DNA from 2 places in the Natronocella acetinitrilica genome. Region 2 is predicted to be linked to the other one. Evidence: predicted binding sites of a transcription regulator. Region 2 holds the regulator's gene; the other holds the start of a gene.

Region 1 (4,606 bases), 320 kb from region 2:
ACCGGATTCCATGGATCGCTGCTGGCCAACCCGGGTCTGCTCAATGCTGCCCAACGTGGCGGCGGCGGCGGCCCGGCCGTGAGTCCATGGCGCAGCGACTTCATTCTGGATCGATCCCGGGTGTTCATGAACATCGGTACCGCGGGTTCCATGCCGCGCAAAGTGGTCCAGGCATACAACGAGGCCAACATTGAGAAGGCCAGGAACTCCCTGAACGGCTACGGGAACTATGCCGACATCCGGCAGCGCATTGCTCCAGGGTTTGGTGTAGGCGCTGACGAATGCGCCCTGTCGTATAACACCACCGACGGCATGTGCAGCGCCGTGCTGGGTATTCCATGGAAGGAAGGTGATGTCATCGTCACCACGAACCACGAGCATCCCGGCGGTAACTCGCCTATGGCCGTGGTCGCGGCCAAATACGGCGTCGAGATACGTCGCGTATCACTGCCGGTCGGGCCTGACGTACAACCTGAGGAGATCGTGCAGCTCTTCCAGGACAAAATCAACGAGGGCGGCAACGTGCGGGCCCTGGTGTGGTCAAGCCCCACCTTCCTGACCGGCACCATGCTGCCAATCCGCCGCCTGGTGGACCTGGCCATCCAGCACGGCCTGATCAGCATCTGCGACGGCGCCCACCTGCCTGGCATGATGAACTACGACTATGGCGCACTGGGTGTGGACTTCATGTCCGGCGCCGGCCACAAGTGGCAGTGCGGCCCGGGCGCCACGGGTATCCTGGTCGTGCGCAACAGGGTGGGGCCGAACAACCCGCTGCCCCTGCCCGCATTCTTCCCGGTGTCTTCCGCCGGATTCGGTCCCTCCTGGGTGCGAGGCGTGGAGCTGAACGCAACGCCCAACTTCGACGTGGCGGCCGTATTGTGTAACATCGGCAGCCGCAACAGGCCCTCCCTGGAAGCACTTGCGGATGCCTGCGACATGTGGGACGAAATCGGTCGTCAGGAGATCGAGGACTACATCCTTGGTCTGTCCCGGCACCTCAAGCAGAGCATCGCCGACCGCTGGGGTCGTCAGGCCTTGGTTGCCCCGGACCACCCGGAACTGCTCTCGGCTCTCACCGCCTTCAACCCGTTCATCAGCAGTAACGGAGAGGTCAACCCGAAGAACTTCAACTCGTCGGAATCTGGCAACTTCGTGAGCCGTCTGGCGAACGACTACGGGTTCATTGTCCGGAACACCAGTGTCCCGGTGCCCGGCATCCCGAATCAGTTCCCGCTGCGTGTCTCCACCCACCTCTGGCACAGCCAGCGGGAAGTGGATCAGTTCGTGGATGCAGCCTGGCAGTTGGCAAACGAGCTGAGCTGAGCCTGTCTCATGACCCAAGCACCGTTGGCGGCCCTGCCGCCAACGGTTTTTTTATCTTTGAAGCGCCTCCCTAAAGCTCCTTTTTCCAGAAGAGCATGGGCTCACCTCCATCGCCAAAGCCCATGGAACGATAAAGGCCCATGGCCCGGTCGTTATCCGTGCGCACCTCAAGCGTGACGGCGACACAACCCTGTTCCTCAGCGTGCCGGATCACCGCTTCCAGTAGCCCCCGGCCCACCCCCTGCCCCTGCCGCGCCGGGATGACCGCCAGATCATGGACATTGAGCCGCGGTCGTGCGTTGAAGGTGGAGTAGCCCATCAGGCAGACGGCGACGCCTACCGCCAACTCGCCAGACCACGCAAGAAAAACCACGGCACCGGGTGTCCGGCGCAATCCGGGGATCAGCTCAGCCTTCACGGCTGCAGTCAAAGGCCGCCCCAGGCCCATGTCGCTGGCGGCATAGGCATCCAGGCAGCTCACCACACCGGCTGCATTCGCCGGGTCTTCAAGATGAGCGGCTTCCACTCTGAGTCGCGACATGAAACCTCCTGCAGTTTGGCCAGTTGATCCACGTCAAATCCTGCATGAACCCCCGCCCCGATAATCCCCATGGAACCCGCTGACGCGTGATCCCTCCTCGGCAAACGGACAGGATTCCATGGACTCTGCAATCAAGTACAACGAAAAAGTGGTACGCCAGTTCGCAATCATGACCGTCGTCTGGGGCGTGGTCGGCATGGGCGTGGGCGTGCTGATAGCCGCCCAGCTCATCTGGCCAGCGCTCAACTTCGACGTGCCCTGGCTCAGTTATGGGCGCCTGCGCCCGCTGCACACCAACGCCGTGATCTTCGCCTTTGGCGGAAGCGCCCTGTTCGCAACGGCCTACTGGGTTGTGCAGCGCACCTGCCAGACATCGCTGTTTGCACCGAAGCTTGCCTCCTTCACCTTCTGGGGCTGGCAAACGGTGATCGTGCTGGCGGCCATCACCCTGCCCCTGGGTATCACCCAGGGCAAGGAATACGCCGAACTCGAATGGCCCATCGCCCTGCTGATCGCGGTGGTCTGGGTGTCCTACGCAGTGGTGTTCTTCGGCACCATCGTCAAGCGCCGGGTCAAACACATCTACGTGGCCAACTGGTTCTACGGCGCATTCATCATCGCCGTCGCGGTTTTGCACATCGTCAACAACCTGGCCATTCCGGTGGGGCTGACCCACTCCTACCCGGTCTACTCCGGCGCCGTGGACGCCATGGTGCAGTGGTGGTACGGCCATAACGCGGTGGGCTTTTTCCTCACCGCCGGCTTCCTGGGGATGATGTACTACTTCATACCCAAGCAGGCCAACCGGCCGATCTACTCCTATCGCCTGTCCATCGTCCACTTCTGGGCGCTGATCTCGATCTACATGTGGGCCGGACCCCATCACCTGCACTACACGGCGCTGCCGGAGTGGGCGCAGTCCCTCGGCATGGTGTTCTCGCTCATCCTGCTGGCACCCAGCTGGGGCGGCATGATCAACGGCATCATGACCCTCTCCGGAGCCTGGCATAAGCTGCGCACCGATCCGATCCTGAAGTTTCTGATCGTCTCGCTGTCGTTCTACGGCATGGCCACCTTCGAAGGGCCGATGATGGCCATCAAGACAGTCAATGCCCTGTCCCACTACACCGACTGGACCATCGGCCACGTCCATGCCGGAGCCCTGGGCTGGGTGGCCTTCATCACCTTCGGCGCCATGTATGCGTTGATTCCCAAGCTCTACGGCCGAGAAGAGATGCACAGCGTCAAGGCTATCGAGCTGCATTTCTGGATCGCCACCATTGGCGTGGTGCTTTACATCGCCGCCATGTGGATCGCCGGGGTCATGCAGGGGCTGATGTGGCGTGCGGTCAACGAGGACGGGACGCTGACCTACACCTTCATCGAGTCCCTGGTGGCCACCTACCCCTACTACATGGTGCGACTGCTGGGCGGCATTCTCTTCTTCACCGGCATGCTCATCATGGCGTGGAACGTCTGGATGACCACCCGGACCGCACCAGCCCGGGAAACCGCCACCGTCGCGGCGCAGGAGGCCTGAGCCATGAATCATTCAGTCGTTGAAAAGAACATCGGGCTAATGGCAGTGCTGATCGCCGCCGTAATCAGTGTGGCGGGGCTGGTGCAGATCGTGCCCATGCTGTTCCTCGCCGAGACCACCGAGCCGCTGGAGGGCATCGAGCCTTACGGACCACTGGAGTTCGCCGGGCGCGACATCTACGTGCGGGAGGGTTGCTACAACTGCCATTCGCAGATGATCCGCCCCTTCCGTGCGGAGACCGAGCGCTACGGCCACTACTCGCTGGCCGGAGAATTCGTCTATGACCGACCCTTCCAGTGGGGTTCGAAGCGCACCGGGCCGGATCTGGCCCGGGTAGGCGGCCGCTATACCGATCTGTGGCACGAGATCCATCTCATCAACCCGCGGGACGTGGTACCGGAATCCAACATGCCCAGCTACCCCTGGCTCGCCGAGCGCACATTGAACGGCGAGACCGTGGCCCGGCGCATGCGCGCTCAGCAGCGCTGGCTGAACGTGCCTTACACCGACGAACAGATCGAGGAAGCGGTGGAGGCCACCGATGGCCGGACTGAAATGGAGGCGATGATCGCCTACCTGCAGTCCCTGGGAACCAACATTCAGCGTAATCGCTGACAGCGAGGGGAGATCTCTGGCAATGGATGTGAACACCTTTTACGGCCTGATCACCCTGGTCCTGATGATCCTCTTCGGCGGGATCGTGTTCTGGGCCTACAGCGGCAAGCGTAAGCAGAGTTTCGACGAGGCGGCTCAGTTGCCCCTGGAAGAGAACCGGGACAAGCCTGCAAGGCAGAGTGAGGGACGCGGAAATGAGTAGCTTCTGGAGTTTCTGGAGCCTGTGGATCACGATCATCGCACTGGCGAACATCTTCGCCTGTGTCTGGCTGATCCGCTGGACCGAGAAGAAACGCCCCGGCGAGGCGGCATCCCATGAAACCACGGGGCACGAATGGGACGGCCTGCAGGAATACAACAACCCCATGCCGCGGTGGTGGCTGTGGCTGTTCTATATCACCATCGTGTTCGGGCTGATCTACCTCGTGCTCTACCCGGGTCTTGGCGGATTCAAGGGCGTACTGGGCTGGTCGCAGTACACCGCCTGGCAGGAGGAAGTGGACACCGTCGAGGAACGGGTGGCACCGCTTTTCGCCCAATACGCGGAGATGTCCATCCCCGACCTGGCCGCCCATGACGAGGCA
Region 2 (4,606 bases):
ATCATCGTCAAGCGCGCGTCGCACATGGGAATGGGTCGCACCTTCGCTGCCAACCGCCATGGAAAAGGCGAGTTTCACCAGACGCCGCTCGCGGTCGTCAAGCGGTCCGCCCTCCGCACAGGCGGCACCAAGGCGGCAGTAGGCTTCCCAGATTTCCGGAAAATCTTCCGCGACTTCCGCGGCACCGGAAGGCAGTTCATCAGCCATCGCCAGCTCCCCTTGTGATGGTTCATTCCATGGGCGGATTGCCCACGGGCAAGATAGCAGATCCGCGCAGAGTCTGAAGAGGAATCGCCCGAATGTCCCCACCGATAAGTCAGTGCGAGGTCAAGGCCTGGAGACAACTGCAGCCTGAGGGCATCGAAGTTCCCGTACTGGGCTTCGCTGGCTGGAGCGGTGCCGGCAAGACAACCTTGCTTGCGCAGGTCATACCGCAGTTGCGGCAAGCCCGTGTGCGCATTGCGCTGGTGAAGCATGCTCATCATCGGTTCGATGTCGACCACCCAGGCAAGGATAGTCACCGATTGCGCAGCGCCGGAGCCGACCAGGTTCTGCTGACCGGGGCACGACGCTATGCATTGATGGTCGAGCGCACTGTCGAGAAGGATCCGGTGCTGGAGGAGGAACTGCCAAGGATCGATTGCAGCGCCTGCGATGTGATACTGGTCGAAGGGTTTCGCGACGCACGGATAGCAAAGATTGAAGTCCATCGTCCCGCCCTGGGTCGGCCGACTCTGCATCAACAGGATCCCTGCATCATTGCCGTGGCGACGGACGCGCTTGCGGAGCTTGATACACAACTCCCCCGGCTCGCCCTGAACAATCCGCAAGAGGTTGCCTCTTTCATACTGGGTTTGCTGAACATTCCGCATCGGGAAAACTCGATGGACGCAAAATGATGCATTTGAATTAGCAACCTTTTGCATCCATCATTTACAGGCGACAAGATCAACCGGCTGATTCCGGCTTATTGTCAACCGGCCTGACTTTACATCCGCTGCGCTGCGTTATACTGCTGGGAGTGTTGGAATTTTTCCGGCAACGCGGTAAGGATACTGAAATGGGAATCATGAAGCCCGTCGCAGACAATGGAGTACGGTTGCGGGCGATTCGGGAAGCGTGCAGTTCCTGCAGCCTCAGTGACCTCTGCCTTCCCGTGGCCCTCGAAGGTTCCGACGTGGATGCGCTGGACAGGATCGTCCAGCGGCGTCGGCCGTTAAACAGAGGGGATCAGCTGTATCGGGCCGGAAACACCTTCGGCTCGATTTATGCGGTGCGCACCGGATCCCTCAAGAGCAGCACTCTGTCCGAGGACGGCGAGGAACAGATCACGGCATTTCACCTGCCGGGCGAGCTGTTGGGCCTCGACGCCATCAGTTTCGACCACCACCCGTCCACTGCCGAAGCCCTGGAGACCACCAGCCTCTGCGAAATCCCCTTCACCGAGCTGGAGCTCCTGTCGGCGAAGATTCCCGGGCTGCAACACCAGCTCCTGCGCATCATGAGCCGCGAAATCTTCGATGAGCAGGAGATGCTCCTGGCCCTGGCAAGGCGCACGGCCGAGCAACGGCTGGCCATTCTGCTGCTGAGCCTGGGGGATCGTTTCGGTCGGCGCGGGCTCTCGCCTACGCGCTATCGCCTGCCCATGTCACGCCATGACCTGAGCAACTATCTGGGGCTGGCGCCGGAGACCATGAGCCGTCTTTTCAAACGCTTTGTGGATCAGGGCTGGATCTGCGCCTCGGGACGGGAAGTACACCTGACCGACGTACCGGCACTTCGGGAAATGACGGGTAATCCCAACGTGCGCCGACAAAGCGAGGGCGCGTAAATCGCCTCGGGCATGACAAGCGCCGCGACGCAATGGCAGCCCGGGACTTTCAGCCCGGGTTTCGGTCAGACGGTCCGTGAATACTGCACGATCGGTGTCGCCGTCCGCAGGTAGCGATCGAACACCATGGCGACGTTGCGAAGCAACAGACGACCTCGCGGTTGTATGCGAAGGCGTCCCGGCTCGCGTGTCACCAGACCGTCGGACTCCATCTCATCCAGGGACACGAGTTCCGGCGCGAAGTAGTCCTGGAAGGCGATATTGTAGTCGTCCTCGAAGCTTGCGTAGTCCACTTCCCAGCGACACATCACCGCCTCGATGACCGCGCGGCGGAGTCGATCGTCGAAATCCAGCAACACACCGCGCTCCAACGGCAGTCGACCCGCGTCGAGTTCAGCGTAGTAGCGGTTGAGATGCTTGACGTTCTGGCTGTAGCTGTCGGCCACCTTGCCGATGGCGGTCACGCCGATCCCGATCAGGTCACAATCAGCATGGGTCGAGTAGCCCTGGAAATTGCGCTGCAACGTGCCTGCATCCATGGCCCTCGAGAGTTCGTTGTCCGGAAGCGCGAAATGGTCCATGCCAATCGTGCGGTAACCCGCCGCATTGAGACGGTTGATGCTGTGGCCGAGTATGGACAACTTCTCCCCCGCAGGCGGCAGGTCCTCGGTGCGTATCAGGCGCTGGGCGCGTACTCGCTCCGGCAGATGGGCATAGCTGTAGATGGAGAGGCGGTCGGGACGAATATCGAGGACGCGATCAAGCGTCGCGTCGAAGCTCTTGACCGTTTGTAGCGGCAGCCCATAGATCAGATCGAGGCTGATGGAGTGCACCCCGTTGGTGCGGGCCTGCTCGATAACTCGACGAGTCTCCTCCTCGCTCTGCAGGCGATTGACCGCCGCCTGGACGCGTGGGTCGAAATCCTGCACGCCGAGGCTGATGCGATTGAAGCCCAGCTCAGCGAGCACTTCCATCGTGTCCTCGTCGACGGCCCGCGGATCAATCTCGATGGAGAACTCCCGCTCCTTGCCTGCGGCCAACCGGAAATGATGGGCGATACTCTGCATCAGCCGCCAGAGCTGCCGCGCACTGAGGTACGTGGGTGTGCCTCCACCAAGATGCAACTGCTGGACCGTGCGATCGCCATCGAACAGCGCCGCTTGCAGGGCCAGCTCGCGCTCGATGTAATCCAAGTAGACATCCGCCTTGCCGCGATGACGGGTGACGATCTTGTTGCACGCGCAGTAGTAGCAGAGTGACTCGCAGAAAGGCACATGCACATAAAGTGACAGCGGGCGCGGCAGCGGCACGGCGTTGCTCTCAAGCGCCGCGGCCGCGTACTGGACCGCGTCGAATCCATGATGGAACTGCGGCGCAGTGGGATAGGAGGTATAACGCGGCCCGGGCCGGTCATACTTCTGCTGGAGAGCGCGATCGAACGGAACCACCGACATACCTATCACCTGCAAATGGCAAGGGAGCCGTCCGGCTCCATCCTTCAGGCACACTATGCAGATTCGGTGGAGGCCGGGTTGATTCAGGTCAACGGCCGTGGTGGATCAGTCCGAGCCCTGAAACTCGAGGCTGCCTTCGCGCTCGGTGATGGCGCGTTCGGCTTCTTCATTGAGAACGGTAATGCTGATACGCCGGTTGATCGGGTTGGTGGGGTTTTCCCTGTCAAACAGCACCCGATCGGCCAATCCGACAACCTGGGCGATGCGCTGCGGCTCGATACCACCGCTCAACAATGCCCGGCGTGCTGCATTGGCGCGGTCGGCCGAGAGTTCCCAGTTGTCGTAATCCTGGGCACGGGGGCCGGCGAAGGCGATGGCGTCGGTATGACCGGTGATCGCAACCTTGTTGGGAACGGCGTTGATCACCACTCCAAGCTCATTCAGGATGCGCGCCGCATAATCCCGCAACTCCGCACTCCCCAGGTCGAACATGGGTCGGTTGCGGCGATCTACCAACTGAATTCGTAACCCCTCCGGCGTAATGTCCAACAGCAACTGATCCTTGAACGGCTCCAGCGCCTGGCTTTGCTCTATGGCGCGTTCCAGCTCCACCTGCAGGCTTTCGAGCCTTTCCGCCTGCAGACGCCTTGCCTCCTCCAGGATCGAGGCATCGTCAGGGCGAACAGGAATCTCGCCCAGATCGATGGGGACTTCCGAGCCACCCTCGAAATCGATGAGCGACGGCGGCCCGGCACCGTCGGCACCCTCCACCATGGTGGGGTTACGGAAGTACTCCGCGACGGCCTGTCGCTGCGGCTCATCCATGGCCGTCACAAGCCAGAGAACCAGGAACATGGCGAACATCGCAGTCATGAAGTCAGCAAACGCGACCTTCCAGGAGCCACCATGATGGCCGCCCTTCACCTTCTTGATGCGTTTGACGATGATCGGCTGGATTCTGTCTTCCATGGCCTGCGCCCGCGCTCCGCTACTTCCGACTCTTCACGAAATCCTCCAGCTCCTGGAAGCTGGGCCGCTCGGACTCGTACATGACCTTGCGGCCGAACTCCACGGCGAGTACGGGCTTGTATCCGTTGAGAATGGCGACGATGGTCACCTTGATAATCTCAAGAAACTTTGCCTTCTCGCGGGCCTGGTGTTCCATTGCGGTGGCCAGCGGGCCCACGAAAGAGTAGCCGGCAAAAATCCCCAGGAAGGTGCCGATCAGGGCCACCGCCACGAGCCCACCGATGACTTCTACGGGTCCATCGATCTCACCCATGGCGATAATGATGCCGAGGATTGCCGCGATGATGCCGAA

The links. The regulator FNR, encoded in region 2, switches genes on or off when oxygen is low (the NO sensors DNR and NnrR bind a similar motif). The targets are predictions, from matches to a motif close to TTGATNTANATCAA.
Region 1: the regulator FNR is predicted to act here: its motif matches at 1,891-1,904, upstream of ccoN (cytochrome-c oxidase, cbb3-type subunit I).

Annotation. Positions count from the first base shown of each region.
Region 1 is NZ_JALJXV010000004.1:16,540-21,145, reverse strand. It holds gene J2T57_RS08880 (aminotransferase class V-fold PLP-dependent enzyme) at 1-1,326, shown strand, start outside; gene J2T57_RS08875 (GNAT family N-acetyltransferase) at 1,397-1,867, opposite strand; gene ccoN (cytochrome-c oxidase, cbb3-type subunit I) at 1,986-3,407, shown strand; gene ccoO (cytochrome-c oxidase, cbb3-type subunit II) at 3,411-4,022, shown strand; gene J2T57_RS08860 (cbb3-type cytochrome oxidase subunit 3) at 4,045-4,224, shown strand; gene ccoP (cytochrome-c oxidase, cbb3-type subunit III) at 4,217-4,606, shown strand, end outside.
Region 2 is NZ_JALJXV010000004.1:340,697-345,302, reverse strand. It holds gene J2T57_RS10390 (carboxymuconolactone decarboxylase family protein) at 1-207, opposite strand, end outside; gene mobB (molybdopterin-guanine dinucleotide biosynthesis protein B) at 345-899, shown strand; gene fnr (fumarate/nitrate reduction transcriptional regulator Fnr) at 1,061-1,831, shown strand; gene hemN (oxygen-independent coproporphyrinogen III oxidase) at 1,897-3,285, opposite strand; gene motB (flagellar motor protein MotB) at 3,391-4,254, opposite strand; gene motA (flagellar motor stator protein MotA) at 4,274-4,606, opposite strand, start outside.